3 regions of the Afifella sp. YEN Y35 genome follow, and region 1 is predicted to be linked to each of the others. Evidence: predicted binding sites of a transcription regulator. Region 1 holds the regulator's gene; each other region holds the start of a gene.

Region 1 (7,854 bases):
CACCCCCTGCGGCGGCTGCCGCCAGCGGCTGCGCGAATTCGGCACCGAAGACACGCTCGTGCATCTCTGCGATGCGACGGGCCCCGTCGCCTATGCGTCGCTCGGCACGCTCCTGCCGCTCGCTTTCGATCTGGACGAGGAATGATGAGAGCCGAGACGACTGCAAAGACCATCGCCGACCGCGCCGGCATGGCGCCGAAGGCGGCGATCGTTCTGGGCTCCGGCCTGTCGGGCCTCGCCGGCAAGCTCCAAGACGCCGTGGCGATCCCCTATGCGGAGCTCGACGGCTTTCCGCGGCCCTCCGTCTCCGGTCATGCCGGTGAGCTGGTGCTCGGAATTCTGGGGCGCACGCCGGTGGCGCTCATGGCCGGGCGCTCGCATTTTTATGAGCATGGCCGCGCCGACGTGATGCGCCCGGCGCTCGAGACGCTCAAAGCTCTCGGCGTCGAAACGCTGATTTTGACCAATGCCGCCGGCAGCCTGCGCGAGGACATGCCGCCGGGCTCGCTGATGCAGATCACCGACCATATCAGCCTTCTCGGCGCCAATCCCTTGATCGGCGAGGCCTCCGACGCGCGTTTCGTCGGCATGACGGAGGCCTATGACCGGGTGCTGATCGGCGATTTCCGGGTCGCGGCCGAAGAGGCGCGGCGCGAGATCGCCGAGGGCGTCTATATGTGGGTGAGCGGGCCGTCCTTCGAGACGCCGGCGGAAATCCGCGCCGCCCGCATTCTGGGTGCCGATGCGATCGGCATGTCGACCGTGCCGGAGGTCATCCTGGCGCGCTTTCTCGGGCTTCGCGTCGCGGCCTTTTCCGTCATCACCAATTATGCGGCCGGCATGACCGGGCGTGAGCTTTCGCACGAGGAGACGAAGACCGTGGCACCGCTCGGGGGAGAGAAGCTTGAGGCGATCTTGATGCGGCATTTCTCCGGGGAGGGGGCGAGATGAGTTTTCTGCCGCAGGAAATCATCCGCAACAAGCGCGACGGCGCGGCGCTGAGCGCCGACGAGATCACGTTCTTCGTGCAGGGGCTGACGGACGGCAGCGTCACCGAAGGACAGGTGGCGGCGCTCGCCATGGCGGTCTTCTTCCGCGGCATGGACGAGGCGGAGATCGTGGCGCTGACGCAGGCGATGACGCGCTCCGGAGACGTTCTGACCTGGCCGGAGGCGGACGCGCCCATCCTCGACAAGCATTCGACCGGCGGCATCGGCGACAATGTCTCGTTGATGCTGGCCCCGATCGTGGCGGCCTGCGGCGGGCTGGTGCCGATGATTTCCGGGCGCGGGCTCGGCCATACCGGCGGCACGCTCGACAAGCTCGATTCCATTCCGGGTTACAAGACGCAGCCGGATCTTGCGACCTTCCGCAAGGTGGTGGCGGAGGCGGGCTGCGCCATCATCGGCCAGACCGGCGATCTCGCCCCGGCCGACAAGCGTTTTTATGGCATCCGCGACGTGACGGCGACGGTGGAATCGGTGCCGCTGATCACCGCGTCGATCCTGTCGAAGAAGCTCGCGGCCGGGCTTTCCGGTCTCGTTCTCGACGTGAAGACGGGCACCGGCGCCTTCATGGCCGATCCGGCCGATGCGCATCGGCTGGCCGAGAGCCTGGTGACGGTCGCGAAGGGGGCGGGCCTTCCCGCAGCCGCGCTCATCACCGACATGAACGAACCGCTCGCTTCGGCTGCCGGCAATGCGGTCGAGGTGCAGAACGCCGTCGATTTCCTGACCGGCCGGCATCGCGATCGGCGGCTGGAAAAGGTTACCATCGCGCTCGTCGGCGAGATGCTGAGGCTGGGTGGCCTTGCGCCCTCCGCCGAGGCGGGCGAGGAGATGGCGCAGGCGGCGCTTGCGAACGGCGCGGCGGCCGAGCGCTTCCAGAAGATGGTGAGCGCGCTCGGCGGACCGGCGGATTTCGTCGAGAACCCGGAACGCCATCTGCCGAAGGCGCCGTTTACGCGCACGGTCGGCTCCGCCAGCACCGGGTATGTGGAGGCGATCGACACACGCGCCATCGGCGTTGCCGTGGTGACACTCGGCGGCGGCCGGCGCCGGGCGGAAGATGCGATCGATCATGCCGTCGGTGTGACGCAGCTTGCTGCGATCGGCGACGAGGTGGGCCCGGATCATCCGCTGGCGCTCGTGCATGCGCGCGGCGAAGAGGCGTTCGCCGATGCCGCGCATGCGATCCGGCGGGCCTATCACATCGCCGAGACACCCGTTTCGGCCAATCCTCTGATCGTCGAAAGGCTGCAATGATGGCGCGCGGTTTCTTCCTGGTGATGGATTCCGTCGGCATCGGCGGGGCGAAGGACGCGGCGGAATTCGGCGACGAAGGCGCGAACACGCTCGGCCATATCGCCGAGCGCTGCGCCAACGGCGAGGCCGACCGCGCGGGGCTGCGGCAAGGCCCGCTCATCATCCCGAACATGAACCGGCTGGGTCTCGGCCGGGCGGCGGAGGCGGCGTCGGGCGCCTATCCGGCCGGTGTCGAGCGGGTTGCAGAACCCGAGGCGATCTGGGGCTTTGCCCGCGAACGCTCGCGCGGCAAGGACACGACGACGGGCCATTGGGAGCTCGCCGGCTGCCCGTTGCGCGAGGCCTGGGGTTATTTTCCGGCCGAGGAGCCGGCCTTTCCGGCCAAGCTGACCGAAGCGCTGATCGCCGAAGCGGGACTACCGGGCATTCTCGGCAACACGCATGCCTCCGGCACGGCGATCATCGCCGAACTCGGCGAGGAGCATGTGAAGACCGGCAAGCCGATCTGCTACACCTCGGCCGACAGCGTCTTCCAGATCGCCGCGCACGAGGAGGCTTTCGGGCTCGAACGTCTTTATGAGACCTGCCGGATCGCGCGAAAGCTCTGCGACCCGTACCGCATCGGCCGGGTGATCGCGCGCCCCTTTACGGGCGACAGCGCGGAGACTTTCGCGCGCACCGGCAACCGGCGGGATTTCTCCGTGCCGCCGCCCGCGCGCACGCTCCTCGACGAGGCGAAGGAGGCGGGCCGCGACGTCTGGGCGATTGGAAAAATCTCCGACATTTTTGCCGGTTACGGCGTGACGCAGACGCTGAAGGCGCCGGAGAACGAGAGCCAGTTCGACAAGACGCTGGAGGCGGCGCGGGCGGCAAAGGACGGCGATCTCATCGTCACCAACTTCATCGATTTCGACCAGATTTTCGGCCATCGCCGCGATCCGGCCGGCTATGCGGCGGCGCTCGAAGCCTTCGATCGCCGCCTGCCGGAGCTCTTTGCGCTCTTAAAGCCGGGCGATCTCGTCATCCTGACGGCCGATCACGGCAACGACCCGACCTGGGTGGGCACCGACCACACACGTGAAACCGTGCCGGTTCTGGCCTTCGGCCCGGGCATCGAAGGGCGTCCGGCGGGCGAGCTTTCGACCTATGCCGATGTCGGCCAGACATTGTCGGCGCATCTCGCCCTGCCGCCTCTTGCCGCGGGCGCGAGCCTGATCTGAGGCGATATCGCCGGTGAATATCGCCTTTCGGTTCAAGGCGGCGGGTTGACCTCGGTGCCGTGACCCATTTCACCCAGGGTGAGACAGAAGCCGCCGACGAACAAGAGACGAGAAGGAGAGGGGCGTGGACGCTTCAACGAGACGGGATGTGACCGTCGTCGATCATCCGATGGTGCAGCACAAGCTGACGATCATGCGCGACAAGGCCACGTCCACGGCGAGTTTCCGCCGTCTGTTGCGCGAGATTGCAGCACTTTTGACCTATGAGGCGACGCGCGACCTGGAATTGACGACGACGACCATCGAGACGCCGCTCGCCACGATGGAGGCGCCGACCCTGGCCGGCAAGAAGCTCGTCTTCGCCTCCATCCTGCGCGCCGGCAACGGCCTCCTGGAAGGCATGCTCGATCTGGTGCCGGCGGCCCGCGTCGCCCATGTCGGGCTCTACCGCGATCCGGAGACGCTGCAGCCGGTGGAATATTACTTCAAGGCGCCGGAAGATCTGCACGAACGCGTCGTCATCGCCGTCGATCCGATGCTGGCGACGGCAAATTCCGCGATCGCCGCGATCCAGCGCCTGAAAGAGCGCGGGGCGAAGGATATCCGCTTCGTCTGCCTGCTGGCGGCGCCCGAAGGCGTGGAGCGCTTCCGTGCCGCCCATCCCGACGTGCCGGTGGTGACGGCCGCGATCGACAGCCATTTGAACGATCACGGCTATATTCTGCCGGGCCTCGGCGATGCCGGCGACCGCATGTACGGGACGAAATAGCGGTTTTCGGCGGGGTGCCTGCTGGACGCTCTTCATCTCGCCTTGCGGATGACGAGCGCATCTGACGCAAGGGCGTTGCAGCGCGCTCCAGTTCTTCTCCCCTCTGGGGAGAAGGTGGCGGGCAGAGCCCGCCGGATGAGGGGTGGGCTTTTATCCCGCGCCGAGATCCGTTCTTCGTCCACCCCTCACCGCCCGCTGCGCGGGCACCTCTCCCCCCAAGCACAAAGGGGAGGGGAGAGGAATGGAGCCTGCTGCAGGCGCTGTTCTTCAATCGTAGCGGCCACGGACATCGCAGCGATAAGGGTCATTGCGACGGCACTGATGAGAGCACGTTCGTGGCCTTCGCTGGTGCGAAGCCACAGGCGAACGAAGAAGCTCTCGCTGCCTCGTGCGGGAGCCGCGCGGACACGCTTCTCGCCGCAAGGGCATTGCAGCGGGCTCCCGTTCTTCTCCCCTGTGGGGAGAAGGTGGCGGGCGAAGCCCGCCGGATGAGGGGTGGGCTTTCATTCCGCGCCGAGATCCGTTCTTCGTCCACCCCTCACCGCCCGCTTCGCGGGCACCTCTCCCCAGAGGGGAGAGGAATGGAGGGTCCAGCCGACGCTGTTCTCAATTGCAACGGCCACGGAAATCGTAGCGGCCACGGAAATCGCAGCGATAAGGGTCATTGCGACGGCACTGATGAGAGCACGTTCTGGCCTTCGCTGGTGCGAAGCCACAACGAAGAAGCTCTCGCTGCCTCGTGCGGGAGCCGCGCGGACACGCTTCTCGCCGCAAGGGCGTTGCAGCGCTCCCGTTCTTCTCCCCTGTGGGGAGAAGGTGGCGGGCGAAGCCCGCCGGATGAGGGGTGGGCTTTCATCCCGCGCCGAGATCCGTTCTTCGTCCACCCCTCACCGCCCGCTGCGCGGGCACCTCTCCCCAGAGGGGAGAGGAAGGGTGCCTGCTGCGCGGATTTCCGGAAAAATCAGGTGGTGACGAACTGTTCGTTGAGGGCGTAGCCGGCGCCGCGGACGGTGCGGATCGGGTCGCGCATGCGGCCGCGGTTGATCGCCTTTCTGAGGCGGCCGACATGCACATCGACGGTGCGTTCGTCGACATAGACGTCGCGGCCCCAGACGCCGTTCAAGAGCTGCTCGCGGGTGAAGACGCGCCCCGGGCTGCGCATCAGGAATTCCAGAAGCCGGAATTCCGTCGGGCCGAGATGGATCTCGCGCCCCCCGCGGAAGACGCGGAAGGTGCCGCGGTCGAGTTCGAGATCGCCGGCGGCGAGCTTGTCGGCGACCATTTCCGGGCGCGTGCGGCGCAGGAGTGCCTTCACGCGTGCCATCAGCTCCGGCACCGAGAAGGGTTTGACGACATAATCGTCGGCGCCGGTGGCGAGCCCGCGGATGCGTTCGTCTTCCTCGCCGCGCGCCGTCAGCATGATGACGGGGAGTTTTGAGGTGGCCTCGCGCATTCTGACGCGGCGGCAGAGTTCGATGCCGGAAAGGCCCGGCAGCATCCAATCGAGCACGAGGAGGTCGGGCGCCTCTTCCAGAAGGCGCAGCTCCGCATCGTCGCCGCGCCCCACCGTGTCGACGGAATAGCCTTCCGCCTCCAGGTTGTAGCGCAGAAGCAGCGTCAGCGGTTCTTCATCCTCGACGACGAGAATCCGGGGCACCTGCATGGCTCACTCCGTCAGCCCGCGGACGGCGCAGTCGCCGCGCGTTCCATCTGTTTGCCGGTGACGAGATAGGTGATCGTCTCGGCGATGTTGGTGGCGTGGTCGCCGATGCGCTCGATGTTCTTGGCGCAGAAGAGAAGATGCGTGCACATGCCGATATTGCGCGGATCTTCCATCATGTAGGTGAGCATCTCGCGAAACAGCGACACATACATGGCGTCGATCTCGTCGTCGGAGCGCCACACCGAGATCGCCTTCTGCACGTCGCGCGAGCCATAGGCGTCGAGCACGTCCTTGAGCTGGCGCAGGCCGAGGCTCGCCAGATGTTCGACACCGCGGCGAAGCTGGTGGTTCATCCGCTGGTCTTCGATGGCGAGCGCGCGCTTGGCGATGTTCTTGCCGAGGTCGCCGACGCGTTCCAGATCGTGCGAAATGCGGATCGCGGCGACGGTTTCGCGCAGATCCTGGGCCATCGGCTGGCGCTTGGCGATGACGAGGATCGCCCGCTCTTCGATCTGGTAGTGCATCTGGTTGATCTGGCGGTCGCCGAGGATGACGTCCTGGGCGAGCTGCGCATTGGTGCTCAACAGCGCATTCACCGCCTCGTCGAGCTGCTGTTCGACGAGACCGCCCATTTCGGCGATGGAGCGGGCGAGTTCCCGCAATTCCTCGTCATAGGAGGTGACGATATGTTCAGACACGGGGCTCACTCCTCTCCCGATTAGCCGAAGCGGCCTGTGATGTAGTCCTGGGTGCGCTTGTCGGTGGGGTTGGTGAACATCATGTCCGTCGGCCCCTCCTCGACGAGATAACCCAGATGGAACATGGCCGTGCGCTGCGAGACGCGCGCCGCCTGCTGCATCGAATGCGTGACGATGACGATCGTATAGTTCTCGCGCAATTCGTCGATCAGCTCTTCCACCTTGGCGGTGGCGATGGGGTCGAGTGCCGAGCACGGCTCGTCCATCAGGATGACTTCCGGGTTCACGGCGATCGCGCGGGCGATGCAAAGGCGCTGCTGCTGGCCGCCGGAGAGGCCGGTGCCGGGTTCGTCGAGCCGGTCTTTCACCTCGTTGAAGAGGCCGGCGCGCTGCAGGCTCGTGGCGACGATCTCTTCGAGGTCGCGCTTGCCGGAGGCGAGGCCGTGAATGCGCGGCCCGTAGGCGACGTTCTCGAAGATCGACTTCGGGAACGGGTTCGGCTTCTGGAAGACCATGCCGACCCGGGCCCTGAGCTCCACGACGTCGAGCGATTTGTCGTAGATGTTCTCGCCGTCGAGCGTGATGTGGCCGGAGACGCGCGCGATGTCGATCGTGTCGTTCATCCGGTTGAGGCATCTGAGGAAGGTGGATTTTCCGCAGCCTGACGGGCCGATCAGCGAGATGACCTGATTTTCCGGCACGTCGAGATCGACGTCGAACAGAGCCTGCTTTTCGGCGTAATGGACGGACACTTTCTCGGCGCGCATTTTCGGCACGGCGGCACTCTCCTGCGGCACTTCGGGCGGCGCTTTCGTCGCCGTGGCTTTGGCCGCGCTCGGGCTATGGCTGATATCGTTCATGGCGAATTCTCCCAGTTACCAGCGCCGCTCGATGCGCTGGCGCAGCAGGATCGCGATCGCATTGAGGCTGATCATCAGACCAAGCAAGACGATGATGGCGGCATTTGTGCGGGCTTCGAAGAAATTGAAGTTCTCGTTGCCCTGCCAGAGGTAGATCTGCACGGGCAGGGCCGTCGCCTGATCCATCGGGCTCGCCGGCACGCTGGCCACGAAGGCGTTCATGCCGATGAGAAGGAGCGGCGCGGTCTCGCCGAGCGCCTGGGCGACGCCGATGATGGTGGCCGTCAGAATGCCCGGAATGGCGAGTGGCAGGACATGGTGGAAGACCATCTGCGTGCGCGAGGCACCGAGCCCGAGCGCCGCTTCGCGGATCGACGGCG
Region 2 (7,854 bases), 1.4 Mb from region 1:
GAGGTCGCCGACGAATCGGCAGGCAAACGCCGCAGCACATCGAACGCTGCGACGCGGCCTTTCTCGGCGTATGAATGGATGCTGGCGCTGCGTTACCTTCGGCCGCGGCGCAAAGAAGCTTTCATCTCCGTCATTGCGGGTTTTTCCTTTCTCGGCATTTGCCTAGGCGTCGCGACGCTCGTGATCGTCATGGCCGTGATGAACGGCTTCCGTGCCGAGCTTCTCGACAAGATCCTCGGGATCAACGGCCATCTCATTCTGCAGCCGATCGATACGCCTTTGACCGACTACGATGCGGTCGCCAAGCGCATAACGGCGGTGCCAGGCGTGCGCGCGGCCATTCCGTTGGTGGAGGGTCAGGCGCTCGCCTCGGGCGCAACGAGTGGCGGCTCGGGTGTCCTGGTGCGGGGCATCCGAGGAGCCGACCTCGAAAAAGTCCCCGGCATTGCCGGCAACATTCAAGACGGCGGCGGGATTGCCGACTTCGACACGGCGGGTGGCGTGGCCGTCGGCAGCCGGCTTGCCCAGTCTCTCGGCCTCTTCGTGGGCGACAACATCACCCTGGTCAGTCCGCGCGGTGCCGTCACGCCCATGGGCGTCTCGCCACGCGTCAAAGCCTATCCGATCGTCGCGATCTTCGAGATCGGGATGTCGGAATACGATTCGACCTTCGTCTTCATGCCGCTCGAAGAGGCGCAGGCCTATTTCAACAAGGGTGAGGAAGTCGGGGCGATCGAGGTCTATCTCGACAATCCGGACGATGTCGAGGCGATGCGGGGCAAGGTCGAAGAGGCGGCCGGTCGGCCGATCTATTCGTCCGATTGGCGACAGCGCAACGTCACGTTCTTCTCCGCTCTCGAAGTCGAGCGCAACGTGATGTTCATCATCCTGACGCTGATCGTGCTCGTCGCGGCCCTCAACATCATCTCCGGTCTGATCATGCTGGTGAAGGACAAGGGGCACGACATCGCCATCCTGCGCACGATGGGGGCGACACGCGGGGCGATTTTGCGGGTCTTCTTCATCACGGGAGCAAGCATCGGTGTCGTTGGTACGCTCGTCGGCGTGGCGCTCGGTGCGCTCGTCTGCGCCAACATCGAAAGCCTGCGCGAATTCGTGACCTGGATCACGCGCACCGAAGTGTTCTCGCCTGAGCTTTATTATCTGAGCCGTCTGCCCGCCGATATGGACGTGGGAGAGACGATGTCGATCATGGTGATGGCGATCATTCTTTCCTTCCTCGCGACGCTCTATCCGGCCTGGCGCGCCGCCAAGCTCGATCCTGTTGAGGCATTGCGCTACGAATGAGCGACACGGCAGACATCCCCGCGCTCAGCCTTGAGAAGGTCGTGCGCGTCTATCAGAGCGGCAGCGGAGACCTCCCGATCCTGCAAGGGGCGGATCTCACCCTTTTTCCGGGTGAGCTCGTGGCGCTCGTCGCCCCCTCGGGCGCCGGCAAGTCGACGCTTCTGCATATGGCCGGACTTCTCGAAAAGCCGGATGACGGGCAGGTCTGGGTGGCCGGGGAGGCGACGGTTGGCCTCGATGACGGCGAGCGCACGGCTTTGCGACGGCGCACCATCGGCTTTGTCTACCAGTTCCACCATCTTCTGCCGGAATTCTCCGCGCTCGAGAACTGCGTCATCCCGCAAATGATCGCGGGCCTGTCCCGTCAGGAAGCGATGGAACGGGCGCGCCAGCTGCTTGCCTATTTGCGCGTCGATCATCGCGCGGATCATCGACCTGCCGAGCTTTCCGGCGGCGAACAGCAGCGCGTGGCGATCGCCCGGGCCTTCGCCAATGCGCCGCGCCTCCTTCTCGCCGACGAACCGACCGGCAATCTCGATCCGAAGACGTCGGACCATGTCTTTGATGCCTTGACCCGGCTCGTGCGTGAGACGCGGCTCGCCGGGCTGGTTGCGACCCACAATCTCGCTCTGGCAAAGCGCATGGATCGCACCGTCACGCTGAGAGACGGCAAGATCGTGCCTTACGAGGGCGCCTGAGGCGGCCGGCCATCGCAAGGCGCATGGCTGAACGACGTCGTGCCGTTTCGGCAGCACGCCCTGCCGACGAGTTCAAATCCAAACGACTCTCTCCGAACATCGCCGATCGAGCGCGCATGCCACTGGGCTTTTGCGCCCATGGCGTGTCGGCAGCCTGCACACGCTCTCCGCGGCCGGCTCCTATCACAATAGGCGCCGTACATCTGTGCGTTCAGTCCAAACGTGGGCCTGAGGGGCCGCGACGCCTCCGCTGACGGGCGTCCTCGCCAGAGCCCTGCCTTTTCATCTGCGGAAGTCCTGCGGCTGCGCGCCTTCCGAAAGAGCAGAAGCGCACGCTGTGAAAAGCCCAACAGGCACCGGGGTTGACAGAAATCAAGAAACAGAACATGTTGAGAACAAAGAGGGAGTATACGATGAATATGTTCGCTTCTGAGCTTCTGTCTTTCGCTGCGACCGTGGTGCTGACAGCCTCTTTATACGTCCTGAGCCTTGGGTTGTTCGCGCCCCTTTGAGGCCTTTTCCGCGCGAACGGCGGCACCGGTTCGTCGGCTGCGATTCCGCAGGGACGTGCGGTTGCTGGTGAGCAACCGGTGGCTCCTTGGCCGGTCTCATGATGTTGGTCTCGGGTTGGGTGCGGGACGGCCGAGCGAGACGTGATGGCCGCGTCGACCAGGGGCAATCAATCCGCGGTGCCGGATTTTCGCTGCGATACAGGGAGATCACCTGACGGCTCTGTGTCCGGAATGGCGTTCGGCGCCGTGAAGGTGAAGAGCAGGAATTGTGTGACCTGGCCAAGCGGGTTGAAATTGTCGTCTGAGGCAAGGACGAGCGAAGGCTGGCCGTCGATCATCGGGCCAAAGCTCGCGGCCTCGATGTTGTCGAGATCGAGGCCGAAGGTTCCTTCATCGAGGACGAGCCAGGGCGTCTTTCGCACCGCGCGGACATCGCGATCCGCAATGCTTTCGAGACCAGAAATGTCGTCCGCATCGTCGAGGTCGACGCCATAGAGGGCGATGTGGTTGCCGACGCCTGCCGCATAAGAGCGTTCGATGACGAGGAGACGACCGTCGGCGAGCGCGAGAGCTTCTGAAACGCCATTGTCGGCGCCGCCGAGCGGAAATGCGGGGGCGCGAAAAATGGGATCGGTTTCGTAGACGTATTCGGCCGCTACGTTGCCGGAGGCGAGGTCGAAGACGATGATGCGTGACGGGCTTCCGGCGTAGAGCGTCGCCTGGCCGCCGTCCTGAATGAGCGCGTTTTCGGTAATGGCGTAGAGGCGTGTGTTGTCGGGAGAGAGGGCGATCGCCTCAAAGCCGAGATTGTCGCGCACGCCCTGGGTGCCATTGGGGCGGTTGCCGTCGGGGCTGGTGCCATCGTGGTGGGTGCCAGAGGGATTGGGCAGATAGGCGTCAGGCAAAGAGAGCTGGCCACTCGCGCGGCCGTCGAGGTCGGAAATGAAGATCTCCGGAGTGCCGTTCTCGTCGCCTTCGCTCGACCAGTAGAAATGCGTGCCGTCGGCGGCGAGCCTCAAAGCCTCTGGATCGATTTCGCCTGCAGAGAACTGACCGCCACCCGGCGGCCTGAGAACATGCATCGACGTGATGTCTATGCCGTGGATGCCGTCGGCGTCGAGGGTCAGGTGGAGCGTGTAATATCGTGCCGGTCCGCGCTGCGCCCGGTCGTCTGAGAGAGCGTAAAACGTGTCGTTCGCCGCATCGTAGTCGAGGCCGGAGATTCCCCCGAAAGGCGTTCCTTCGACCTCGAGGTTTTTCGGCAATATCAGGGCCCCGTGGAAGACGGGTGGGGGCAGGCTGCCGGCCTCTTCGGCCTCTCCCGGGCTCGACGCCGCGATGGCTCCGAGAATGACGAGGAGGAGGGAGAGAGGGGAGACAGAGGGCACGGTAGGTCTTCGGGCGATTCGTACTTTTCTTAGGAAGCGCAACTTGGCGACGGATCCATGACGGGACCATCGCGGGTTGGCTGACGTGGCGTCGCAGCCGGGGCGGGGCGCAACGGCGGGGCTGAGAGAGATGGGTGGGGACGAGGGGCGCTCGTGCCTGTCGTTCGGTCGCCAGCGGCGTTACAAGAGGCGTGAAGGAGTCCACTCTTGGCACCGCATTTTATCCATCTCAATTGTCATTCAGCCTTTTCGCTGCTGGAGGGTGCGCTCCCGGTCGCAAAGCTCATCAAGCTCGCCAAGAGCGCAGGCATGCCCGCTGTGGGCGTGACCGATTCGGCGAATCTTTTTGGCGCGCTCGAATTCTCTCAAAAAGCCTCCGGCGCCGGCATCCAGCCGCTCATCGGCTGCAAATTGCCCGTGGCTTTGTCGGAGAACGTGGAGCGCCGCGCCGAGCCGCACTTCCGGGCCGCGGGGCGTGAACATCTCTTCCTGCTCTGCGCCAACGAAACTGGCTGGCAGAACCTCGTTCACCTCGTCACCGCCTATTATCTCGGCGAAGATTCCGCCGGGCTGCCGCTGACGGCGCCACTCTTGCAGGCGTATGGCGACGGGCTTCTGGCGATGACGGGCGGCCATGATGGCGTGCTTTATCCCTCGATCTTCGCCAATCGCCCGGAGGATGCCGCCGGGCGGCTGAGGGCGCTTCAGACGATTTTTCAGGACCGGCTTTATGTGGCGATCGAGCGCCATGGAATGCAGATCGAGACGGCTGCCGAAGCGGGTGTTCTGGACCTTGCCTATGCGCGCGACGTGCCGATCGTTGCGACGAATGAGCCCTTCTTCGCGAGCGAGGACGATTACGAATCGCATGATGCACTGCTGGCGGTCGCGGAAGGCCGCGTCGTCTCCGAAGACGATCGTCGGCAGCTCACCCGCCAGCACGGCTTCTTGTCCGCCGAGGCGATGGCAGAGAAATTTGCCGATCTCCCCGAGGCGATAGAAAACACCGTCGAAATCGCCATTCGCTGCCAGATGCGGCCGAAGACGCGCCGTCCGATCCTGCCGCGTTTCGTCGGCGGGGCGGCTGCCGATGCCGAGACGGCGGAGGCGCACGAGGCGGCCGAGCTGCGCGAGCAGGCCGAAGCGGGCCTCCAGGCCCGTCTCGCCAAGCATGGCTGCGCGCCGGGCCTCAGCCTCGAAGACTATGAGAAACGTTTGAGTTTCGAGCTCGGCATCATCGAGAAGATGAAGTTCCCGGGCTACTTCCTGATCGTTTCCGACTTCATCAAATGGGCGAAGGAACACGGCATTCCGGTGGGGCCAGGCCGTGGCTCGGGCGCCGGTTCTGTGGTCGCGTGGTCCTTGACGATCACCGACCTCGATCCCTTGCGTTTCAATCTCCTCTTCGAGCGCTTCCTCAATCCGGAGCGTGTATCGATGCCGGACTTCGACGTCGATTTCTGTCAGGAGCGGCGCGACGAGGTCATCTCCTATGTCCAGGAGCGCTACGGCAAGGCGCAGGTGGCGCAGATCATCACCTTCGGAACGCTGCAGGCGCGCGCTGCCCTGCGCGATGTCGGCCGTGTGCTTGAAATGCCGTACGGCCAGGTCGACCGGCTCTGCAAACTGGTGCCGGCCGATCCGTCAAACCCGGTCACTCTGGCCCAGGCCGTCGCCGACGAACCGCGCTTTCAGGAAGAGATCGAGCGCGAGCCGGTGGTCGGTCGGCTGATCGACATCGCCACGCGGCTCGAAGGGCTTTATCGCCACGCCTCGACGCATGCCGCAGGTATCGTGATCGGTGACCGTCGGCTCGAGGAGCTGGTACCGCTTTACCGCGACCCGCGTTCCAACCTCCCCGTCACCCAGTTCAACATGAAATGGGTGGAACAGGCCGGTCTCGTCAAATTCGACTTCCTCGGCCTCAAGACGCTGACCGTGCTCGACAAGGCGGTGCGTCTCCTGCGCAAGCGCAAGATCGATTGCGATCTCGCGGCTTTGCCCCTCGACGATCCGACGACTTTCGCCATGCTCGCCCGCGGCGAAACGGTTGGCGTCTTCCAGCTGGAAAGTCAGGGCATGCGCCGCGCGCTCGTCGGCATGCGTGCCGACCGCTTCGAGGACATCATCGCTCTCGTCGCGCTCTACCGGCCGGGACCGATGGACAACATCCCGACCTACAACCGGCGCAAGCATGGCGAGGAAGAGCCGGATTACCTCCTGCCCGAACTCGAGCCGACGCTGAAGGAGACCTACGGCGTCATCATCTACCAGGAGCAGGTGATGCAGATCGCCCAGCTCCTGTCGGGCTATTCACTCGGTGAAGCCGATCTTCTTCGTCGCGCGATGGGCAAGAAGATCAAGGCGGAGATGGACGCCCAGCGCGAGCGCTTCGTCGAAGGCGCCAAGGCGCATGGCGTGAAGGCCGCCGATGCTGCCATGGTCTTCGACCTCGTGGCGAAATTCGCAAGCTACGGCTTCAATAAATCTCACGCGGCAGCCTATGCTCTCGTTGCCTATCAGACGGCCTATCTGAAGGCCAATCATCCCGCAGAATTCCTGGCGGCGTCGATGACGCTCGACATGGGCAACACCGACAAGCTCAACGAATTTCGGCTGGAAGCAAAGCGCCTCGACATCCAAGTGCTTCCGCCGGACATCAACCGCCCACGCACGTTCTTCGACGTGGAGGAGGGCGCGATCATCTACGCCCTGTCGGCACTGAAGGGCGTCGGCCAGCATGCGGTCGAGCATATCGTCGAAGCCCGACGCGACGGGCCCTTCGCCGATCTCGCCGACTTCGTGGCGCGCACGGATCCGAGAGTGATCGGTCGGCGTGCCATGGAATGCCTGGTCCAGGCGGGTGCATTCGATTCGCTCGGCCTCGACCGTGCGACCGTCTTTGCCAATGTCGGCCGGCTTCTGCGGTCGGGTACCGAGCATCATGCGCGCCAGGAGGCGGGCGTGGTCGATCTCTTTGCTGCGCCGAGCGATGCTCCCGAACTCAACCTTCTGCCAGCTGATCCGTGGATGCAGTCGGAAAAGCTCATGCGCGAGCTTGCCGCCGTCGGAGCCTATCTGTCCGGACATCCGCTCGACGCCTATTCCGACATCGTCAGGAAGAAGGGGGGCAGCTCATGGAAGGATTTTGCCGACAAGGTGAGGCGGCTCGGCGCGGAGGCCGGCCTCGTCGCCTCGACTGTCGTGCGCAAACAGGAAAAGCGGACGCGCTCCGGCGGGCGCATCGGCATTCTGACTCTGTCTGATCCCTCGGGACAGTTCGAGGCGGTGCTGTATCAGGAGCAGCTTTTCGAATGGCGCGACAAGCTCGAGCCGGGCCGCTCTTATCTCTTCCGCCTGACCGCTGAGATGGAAGACGAGACGGACGATCTCAGGGTGCGCATCGTCGGCGTGGAGCCGCTCGAGGAGATGGCCGCGCAGCTCAGCATGGCGCTGACGGTCTATTTGAACGACAGCGATCCCGTCGAGCGTCTGGCAAGCCGGTTGAACGGGCGTGGCCAGTCACAGGTGTCACTGGTGCTGCTGCGGCGAGACGAAAATCGGGAAATCGAGATCCGACTGCCCGGGCGCTATCAGGTCACTCCGCAAGTCGCGAGCGCAATCAAGGCAGTACCGGGCGTCGTTCACGTCGACCTTCAATGATGTGAGAGCGTGCGGGAGAGGCCAGTGCGGCCTCTCCCCACCGCACGCGGTGCGTTTTTTGGCGTTTCGTCAGCAATCGCGCGACGCTGCTGGACCCTCTTCAGCTTGCGAAGCGCGTCTCGCATGCCCATTTGGGCGTTGCAAAAAAGCCGCCCGCCCCTTATAGGGCCGGCCATCACACACGCAGGGTATTTGCTTTAGAGGCATCCGGTGGCGGTCTGCCGTCCGTCCCTGCGGAGGTACAACCGGAGACGAAAAATGGCGCTTCCTGATATTTCTATGCGC
Region 3 (7,854 bases), 450 kb from region 1:
ACCGGCCGCCAGAACCGTGGCATCGTAGGCAAGCGTCGCGTTGCGCGGCGGCTCCGAGCCATAGGCCGCCCGGTAGCGTGCGGCAAATCCGTCGAAGGTGCGCCGCGTCGGTGCCGGAAACCAGCCGCCGGCGAGCGCGCCATTGTTGAGGACGGCCGGATCGTTCCACTGGCCGCTGCCGAGAAGCTTGATATTGCTGCCGGCGGAGCCGAGCGCCTGCGAGATGAGGGCTGGCGCCTGACCGGCGTCGGGAATGAAAAGCGCATCGATGCGCGAGGAAATGGCTGCAATATCGGCGGTCTTCGCCCGGATATCGGTGTCGTTGAGGTCGTAATGCTCGATCGCGACGACCCGTCCGCCCGCATTGGCGACCGCCTGGCGGAAGGCCGCGTCGACGACGGTGCCATAGGCGTTGTTGGGCAGGAGCGCTGCGAAGGATTCCCGCCCTTCGCTCGCCGCATAGGAGACGATGCGTTCAGCATCGGAGCCCGGCAGGAAGCTCAGGAGATAAACGCCCGGGCCGGCAACCGCGGTGTCGGACGAGAAGGCCACCATCGGTGCGTTGGCGCGGCGCGCCACGGGTGCTGCGGCGCTGACCGATGAGGCGAAAAGCGGTCCGAGAACGATCTTGGTTCCCTCTGAGACCGCCTTCTGGGCGGCCGCCTGCGCCCCGGCCGGGGTGCCGCCGGTGTCATAGACGATGAGCGAGATCGGCACGTTGGGAAAGTCACTCATCGCCATCTCGGCGGAATTGCGGAAGGCCCGCGCGGCGGTGCCGGCATTGCCCGTCGCCGTCAGCGGCAAGAGCATGGCGACCCGCGTGGTGCCGCTGCCGATGACCTCTCCGGTCGGCGCGGCAGGCCCCTGATTGACCGGCAGGTTGCCGCCGCCGTTCCCCGACATCGAGGTGCATCCCGCCAGAAACAGGAAAACGAGAGCTGTCGCGAACCAGCCGAAAAGGCCATTCGGCATCGAAAAATTTCGCCTGAACACGTCGTCTCTCCCGCCCGGAATGGTTGCCAGGCCCCCTTTTGGATCCTAGGCATTCGTCATAAGCGGCGCGTGGCGCCGTCTCAAGGGCAGCCGCAGAGAATGGCCGGAGACAGAGATAGAATTTTCGTCATGCGGGGCCACGAACTGACGGCGCCGCATCTCGAGCCGGGCCTCTATGTCACGGCAACGCCGATCGGTCATCTCGGCGACATCACCATTCGCGCGCTGGAGGTTCTGGCCGCGGCCGATGTGATCGCGGCGGAAGACACCCGGGTCACCCGCAAACTTCTGTCGCGCTACGGCATCACCAGCCGCCTCACCGCCTATCACGAACATTCCCATCCCGATGTCGACGACCGCCTCGTGAAGCTGATGGCGGAGGGCGAGGCCGTGGCGCTCGTCACGGATGCCGGCACGCCGGTCGTCTCCGATCCCGGCACGCGGCTCGTCGCGCGTGCGGTCGCCGAAGGTGTTGCCGTCCATCCGATCCCCGGCGCCTCGAGCCTCACCGCGGCCTTGAGCGTTGCCGGGATTTCGGCCGAGGCGACGCTCTTTCTGGGTTTTCTGCCGGCGAAGGAGAAAGCCCGGCGCGACGCGCTTCGGCGGCTCGCCGATCTTCCCTTCGCCCTCGTTCTTCTGGAAGCGCCGCATCGGCTCCAGGCTTTCGCCCGCGACGCGAAAGAGATCCTCGGAGATCGGCCCGTCTGTCTGTGCCGGGAGATGACGAAGCTGCACGAGACGTTCCTGCGTGGTTCGCTCGCCGATCTTGCCGACGCGGCGGGCGAACAGGACAAAGGCGAGATTGTCGTCGTGATCGGGCCCCCAGCCCCCAGGGAGGCGGGTGAAGGCTTCGATGAGGCCGATCTCGACCGCATGCTCGCCGAGCGTCTCGGCACGATGGGGGTCAAGGATGCCGCCCGCGAGGTTGCGGAGGAAACCGGCCTGCCGCGGCGCGCGCTCTATCAGCGTGCGCTGTCGCTCGGCAAGGAGTGAGAGACGGGGGGCACTGAATGAGCGAGAAGCGGCGCCGGGCCTACCGACAGGGCCATATGGCCGAGATGGCGGCGGCGCTCTTCCTCATGATGAAGGGGTATAGGATCCTCGCACGCCGCTACCGGACGCCACTTGGCGAGATCGATCTCATTGCCCGTCGCGGCCGCACCGTCGCCTTCGTCGAGGTGAAGCTTCGCGGTGAAAGAGCGGCGGCAGACTGGGCGCTCACCCCACGCAGCGAAAGGCGCATCGGCGCCGCCGCAAGCGTTTGGACCTCGCGGCATCCCGCCGCCATGCAATTCACGCAGCGCTTCGATCTCGTTCTCGTTTCGCCTTTTCGTTTGCCCCGGCATCTTGCGGACGCCTTTCGCCCTCCCAATTGATTGCCTCCGGCCACTCGATTGCACCGGGCCACTCGATTGCATCGGGAATGAAGCGCGGCTAACGCAGAAGCCAGAAGAACGGAGAGACCAATGGCCCTTTCAGTCGCAGTGCAGATGGATCCGATCGCTCAGATCGATATTCGCGGCGATACGACCTTCGCGCTGATGCTGGAGGCGCAAAAGCGCGGCCACAGCCTCTTCTATTACGAGCCGCGGCACCTTTCGATGGAAGCCGGCCGCGTCTTTGCCCGCATGCGGGCGGTGAGCGTTGCCGACGAGGTCGGCCGCCATTACGAGCTCGACGAGGCGGATCAGCAGCTCGGGCTCGAAGATTTCGATGTCGTCCTGATGCGCCAGGATCCGCCCTTCGACATGGCCTATATCTCGGCGACGCATCTCTTGGAGCGCGTTCACCCGAAGACCCTCGTCGTCAACGACCCGGCCCATGTGCGCAACGCGCCGGAAAAACTCTTCGTCACCGAATTTTCCGATCTGATGCCGGAGACGCTGATCTCCCGCGACATCGCAGCGATCCGCGCCTTCCGCGAAAAGCACCGCGACATCATCTTGAAGCCGCTCTACGGCAATGGTGGTGCCGCCGTTTTCCGGATCAGCGAGGGGGACGAAAACCTGTCCTCGCTGATCGAACTTTTCGAAACGACCTTCCGCGAGCCCTTCGTCGTGCAGCGCTATCTGCCGGAGATCCGCAAGGGCGACAAACGCATCATCATCGTCGACGGCGAGCCCGCCGGTGCGATCAACCGGATCCCGGCGGTGGGTGATGCGCGCTCCAACATGCATGTCGGCGGCAAGGCTGTCGCGGCCGATCTCACCGACCGCGACCGCGAAATCTGCGCCCGTATCGGCCCGGAACTCAAGGCGCGCGGCTTCATCCTCGTCGGCATCGACGTGATCGGCGACGTGATGACGGAGATCAACGTCACCTCGCCGACAGGCATCCGCGAGTTGCAGCGTTTTTCGGATATCGATGCGGCTGCGATGGTGTGGGACGCGATCGAACAGCGCTGCGTGGGCTGACGGGCGGGGCAGAACCCCCGCCCTCGAGCCTGGCTTAGTCGAGAAGCGAGACGGCCGACGGCATCACCTCGCCGGCGACGAAGCCGTGAATGCGGGCGACGAAATCGTCGACCTTGCGCAACACCTTGCGTTCTTGCGACGCGTCGGTGCGCAGGAAGAACGGGCAATAATTGGTCGTGCCGAAATCGTCGATGAGGACGAGCCGGCGGATTTGGCCGTCGATGTCTTCCTGGACGAGGACATTGCACAACATGATTTTTCGCGTCGGCACGCGATAGGTGACGAGATGGTCGCAAAACGTCTCAACCGCCGCCTGACATTCCGGCGAATAGCCGTGGATCGTCAGATAGCTTTCGAGGGTGCGTGAAATCTCGCCGTCGCCGTCGCGAATGAGCTCCACCGAGAGCCCCATCCCGAGGCTTGTCTGCAGGAAGCCGAACTGCCGCGCCACATGCGCGAAGGCTGCCTCGCCGCGGACCTGACCGAGGCGGCGCAGAATGTGCTCGTCCTGGCGGTTGTCGTCGAAGCGCACGAGCGGTCGCAGACGCTTCCACGCGGCCTTTGACCGGCGCTGGTCGGCGAGCGTGTAATCCGGTCGCCGCACCTTGATCCCGCGATCTTTACGCGAGGGATCGACAAAGCAGAGCCGTCGACCTCCGCGCGCAAACGGGATCGCCCGGCTGAGATTGACGATGCCCGCCCCGGACCGCCGGTCCGCTTGCGCGTGCATCGTTTCCGGTCCGGTGACGAACGCCCAAACCGGCGCAAAAAACGCCCTTAGGCGCGCCGAAGCGCGCCTCTTTTCAATCGAATCGCAGACCATGTGCCCCGGCCGCCTGTTCGCACCCGCAGCGTCGATCCGCCGCGAATGTTATGTATTTGTCATAAAGTCCGCGGGCGTGACGGTTTCAAGGACTGGGGGCCCGGAAACGCAAAAAAGTGACTGATGCGTTTCATGTTGTTTCTCTTGCGCAACAGGTGCGCCTCTCGGATCGTGTTCCTTTTTCGTTCTTGTCATCCTCCAAAAGCTGAGTCATTCTGCAATCAGAACGGGGGTGGTGACGATGGTGTCTCGCGTTACGACAGTGGCTTTTCGCGGGGTCGAGGCGATCCCCGTCGATGTCCAGGTGCTGATCGCGCCGGGGCGCACGCTCTTCAACATTGTCGGCCTGCCCGACAAGGCGGTGGCGGAAAGTCGAGAACGTGTGCAGGCGGCGATTCATGCGTCGGGTCTCGCGCTTCCGGCCAAGCGCATCACCGTCAATCTCGCCCCGGCAGACCTTCCGAAAGAAGGCAGCCATTATGATCTGCCGATCGCGCTTGCCCTGATGGCGGCGATGGGCGCCATTCCGGCCGATGCCGTCAGCGATCATGTGGTGCTTGGGGAACTCGGCCTCGACGGTCGCATCGAAGCGGTGGCGGGTGTGCTGCCGGCCGCCATCAGCGCCAATGCGCTGAAGAAGGGGCTCATCTGCCCCGCCAGCTGCGGCGGGGAGGCTGCGTGGGCCGGTGAAGAACTCGCCATTCTGGCGCCGAAGAGCCTGATTGCGCTCGCCAATCACATCGCCGGCAGTCAGGTCCTGTCCCAGCCCAAGCCCGCACTTCGCGCCGCGAGCGAGGCGCTTCCCGATCTCTCAGAGATCCGCGGTCAGGAGAGCGCCAAACGGGCGTTGGAGATTGCCGCAGCCGGTGGCCACAACATGCTGATGATCGGCCCTCCGGGGGCCGGCAAATCGATGCTGGCGAGCCGGCTGCCTTCGATCTTGCCGCCGCTTGCGCCGCGGGAACTCCTCGACGTGTCGATGATCTCCTCGATCGCCGGGACCCTCGCCGGCGGGCGGCTGTCGAGCCAGCGACCCTATCGGGCACCGCACCATTCGGCCTCCATGGCGGCGATGGTCGGCGGCGGCATCAATGCGCGTCCGGGCGAGGTGTCGCTTGCCCATCACGGCGTGCTCTTCCTCGATGAATTGCCGGAATTCACGCCGGCCGTGCTGGATTCGCTGCGCCAGCCGCTCGAAACCGGCGAAGCCGTCATCGCGCGCGCCAATCACCGGGTCACCTACCCGGCTGAGTTTCAATTGATTGCGGCGATGAACCCGTGTCGCTGCGGTATGGCGGGCGAGCCCGGGCACACCTGCCGGCGTGGCGCCCGCTGTGCGGCCGATTATCAGGCCCGGCTCTCAGGGCCTTTGATCGACCGCATCGATCTTCGCATCGAGGTGCCGGCACTCTCCGCCATCGATCTGATCGGCCCGGCCGAAGCGGAGCCGAGTGCGGCGGTGCGCGAGCGTGTGGCGGCGGCGCGTGCGATGCAGGCGGAGCGCTACCTGTCCCGCGGCCTGCCGGGCCTGCGCATCAATGCGCGCGCCGGCAGTCGCGTGGTGGAAGATGTCGCAGCTCCGGACGAGGCCGGTGCCCGTCTCATTCGCGATGCCGCGGAAGCGATGGGCTTATCGGCGCGCGGCTACCACCGCGTCCTCAAGGTCGCGCGCACGCTCGCCGACCTCGACCAGGAGGAAAAGGTGCGCCGCATCCATGTGGCGGAGGCCTTGAGCTACCGCCAGAGCGCGTCTCTGCTTGCCGCGGCCGCATGAGGCGCGCATCCGCGGTAAAGCCGCGGCAACCAAAGGCCGAGTGATGTCGCAAAGGGGCGCTCGAGCCTCTTCCCGCGATCATCCGCAGGGGGATGAGCGGCGCCATGCGTCCTCGCCCGAGCGGGATCGCCCGTGTGGCACGTCCGCGAAAAACGGCCGGTCAGGCGGCTTTCTGCAGTCGTTCGTGTCGAAGAGCCCGGCCATTTGCGTCGAAGAGCTGCAAATCTTCGGCATTGGCGGCAAGACGCACGCTTTCGCCGCGCTCGACCGCCACTTCGCCGGCAAGTTTCGCCACCACGGGATCGTCTTGGCGGCCGATATCGACGTAGACGAGCGTGACCTCGCCCAGAAGCTCCACCAGCGTCACCTCGCCTTCGATCAATGTGTCCTCGCCGGCTTCCGCGAGGCGGAGGCTTTCCGGTCGGACACCGAGATGACCAGGGCCTTGTGGGATGGCGATCCCCTCGGGGCGTGGGAGAGTGAGGTCTCTGCCGCCTTCGGGCGCGACCCGCAGCCCGTCCTGCGTGGTGCTGAAGGTGGCAGCTAGAATGTTCATCGCCGGCGAGCCGATGAACTTCGCCACGAACAAATTGTCTGGCCGGTGGTAGAGCTCCAACGGCGTGCCGACCTGCTCGACCCGGCCTTTGTTCAACACGACGATGCGGTCGGCGAGTGTCATCGCCTCCACCTGGTCGTGGGTCACGTAGATCATGGTCGTGTCGGGCATCTTCTCGTGCAAACGGGCGATCTCGATGCGCGTCTGCACGCGCAGCGCCGCATCGAGGTTCGATAAGGGCTCGTCGAAGAGAAAGACCGCCGGGTCCCGGGTGATCGCGCGGCCGATCGCCACGCGCTGACGCTGGCCGCCGGAAAGCTCCTTCGGCAGCCGGTCGAGATAGGGCTCGATCTGGAGAATGCGCGCCGCCTCGCGAACCCGCTTGTCCACCGCATCGCGCCCGGCCCCTTTGTCGAGGCGGAGCCCGAAGGCCATGTTGTCGTACACGCTCATATGCGGATAGAGCGCGTAGGATTGGAACACCATGGCGATGCCGCGCTCCTTCGGAGTGCGGTCGTTGACGGTCTCTCCGCCGATTTCGAGCGTGCCGCGCGTGATGTCTTCAAGCCCGGCGATCACGCGCAAAAGCGTGGATTTGCCGCAACCGGATGGGCCGACGAAGACGACGAACTCCCCATCCTCGATGTCGAGGTTGATGCCCTCGAGCACTTTGACCTTGCCGAAAGCCTTATCGACGCCGCTCAGCCTGACATTGGCCATCGAAGCTCCTCCCATTTGACGACCGATCGCCGTTCAGCGAAGGCGCCGCCGGCCCTTCGCTGCGGCAATTGTCTGGGAAACGCCCGATGGGGCGAGAGGCTGCAACTCCGTCCGGCGCAAAGCTCTCTTAGGCCGCTACGACTGAGGAACTGCCACCTGGCTTTCGTCTCAGGCGTCTGTCCGGCGACGCACCCGCACCACGACCTCGACGGCGGTGATTTCCATGCCTTCGGGGGGCTCGGGAACGTGCGTCAGGCTCACCGGACCATCGATATCGATAAGGGAATTGTCCCCTTCGACGAAGAAATGGTGGTGGTCGGACACGTTCGTGTCGAAATAGGTCCGCGCCCCATCGACTGCGACTTCTCGCAGCAGCCCGGCTTCGGTGAACTGATGCAGGGTGTTGTAGATCGTCGCAAGCGAGACCGGCACCCGCATCAGTTGCGCTTCCTCGTGCAGAAGCTCTGCGGAAATATGCCGATCACCCTTCTTGAACAGCAAGCCGGCCAGGGCCACACGCTGTCTCGTCGGCCGCAGACCCGCACGACGCAGCCAACGGGTCAGCTGCTCAGGC

The links. Region 1 encodes PhoB, which activates phosphate uptake and scavenging genes when phosphate is short. Its sites were predicted from a motif close to TGTCATNNANCTGTCAT; they were not measured.
Region 2: ACK8CP_RS06365 (esterase-like activity of phytase family protein) is a predicted target of PhoB. The motif match lies at 3,953-3,969, and genes of this name have one in related genera.
Region 3: ACK8CP_RS15155 (YrbL family protein) is a predicted target of PhoB. The motif match lies at 4,277-4,293, and genes of this name have one in related genera.

What each region holds. Positions count from the first base shown of each region.
Region 1 covers NZ_CP180203.1:2,737,854-2,745,707, reverse strand. Annotated here, with positions in the region: gene cdd (cytidine deaminase) at 1-145, shown strand, start outside; gene ACK8CP_RS13015 (purine-nucleoside phosphorylase) at 142-951, shown strand; gene deoA (thymidine phosphorylase) at 948-2,264, shown strand; gene ACK8CP_RS13005 (phosphopentomutase) at 2,264-3,484, shown strand; gene upp (uracil phosphoribosyltransferase) at 3,654-4,253, shown strand; gene phoB (phosphate regulon transcriptional regulator PhoB) at 5,215-5,910, opposite strand; gene phoU (phosphate signaling complex protein PhoU) at 5,928-6,614, opposite strand; gene pstB (phosphate ABC transporter ATP-binding protein PstB) at 6,635-7,381, opposite strand; gene pstA (phosphate ABC transporter permease PstA) at 7,490-7,854, opposite strand, start outside.
Region 2 covers NZ_CP180203.1:1,315,737-1,323,590, reverse strand. Annotated here, with positions in the region: gene ACK8CP_RS06375 (lipoprotein-releasing ABC transporter permease subunit) at 79-1,308, shown strand; gene ACK8CP_RS06370 (ABC transporter ATP-binding protein) at 1,305-2,006, shown strand; gene ACK8CP_RS06365 (esterase-like activity of phytase family protein) at 2,686-3,906, opposite strand; gene dnaE (DNA polymerase III subunit alpha) at 4,114-7,569, shown strand; gene ACK8CP_RS06355 (30S ribosomal protein S2) at 7,828-7,854, shown strand, end outside.
Region 3 covers NZ_CP180203.1:3,188,969-3,196,822, reverse strand. Annotated here, with positions in the region: gene ACK8CP_RS15175 (penicillin-binding protein activator) at 1-972, opposite strand, end outside; gene rsmI (16S rRNA (cytidine(1402)-2'-O)-methyltransferase) at 1,123-1,986, shown strand; gene ACK8CP_RS15165 (YraN family protein) at 2,004-2,369, shown strand; gene gshB (glutathione synthase) at 2,460-3,407, shown strand; gene ACK8CP_RS15155 (YrbL family protein) at 3,442-4,137, opposite strand; gene ACK8CP_RS15150 (YifB family Mg chelatase-like AAA ATPase) at 4,472-6,004, shown strand; gene ACK8CP_RS15145 (ABC transporter ATP-binding protein) at 6,165-7,280, opposite strand; gene irrA (iron response transcriptional regulator IrrA) at 7,449-7,854, opposite strand, start outside.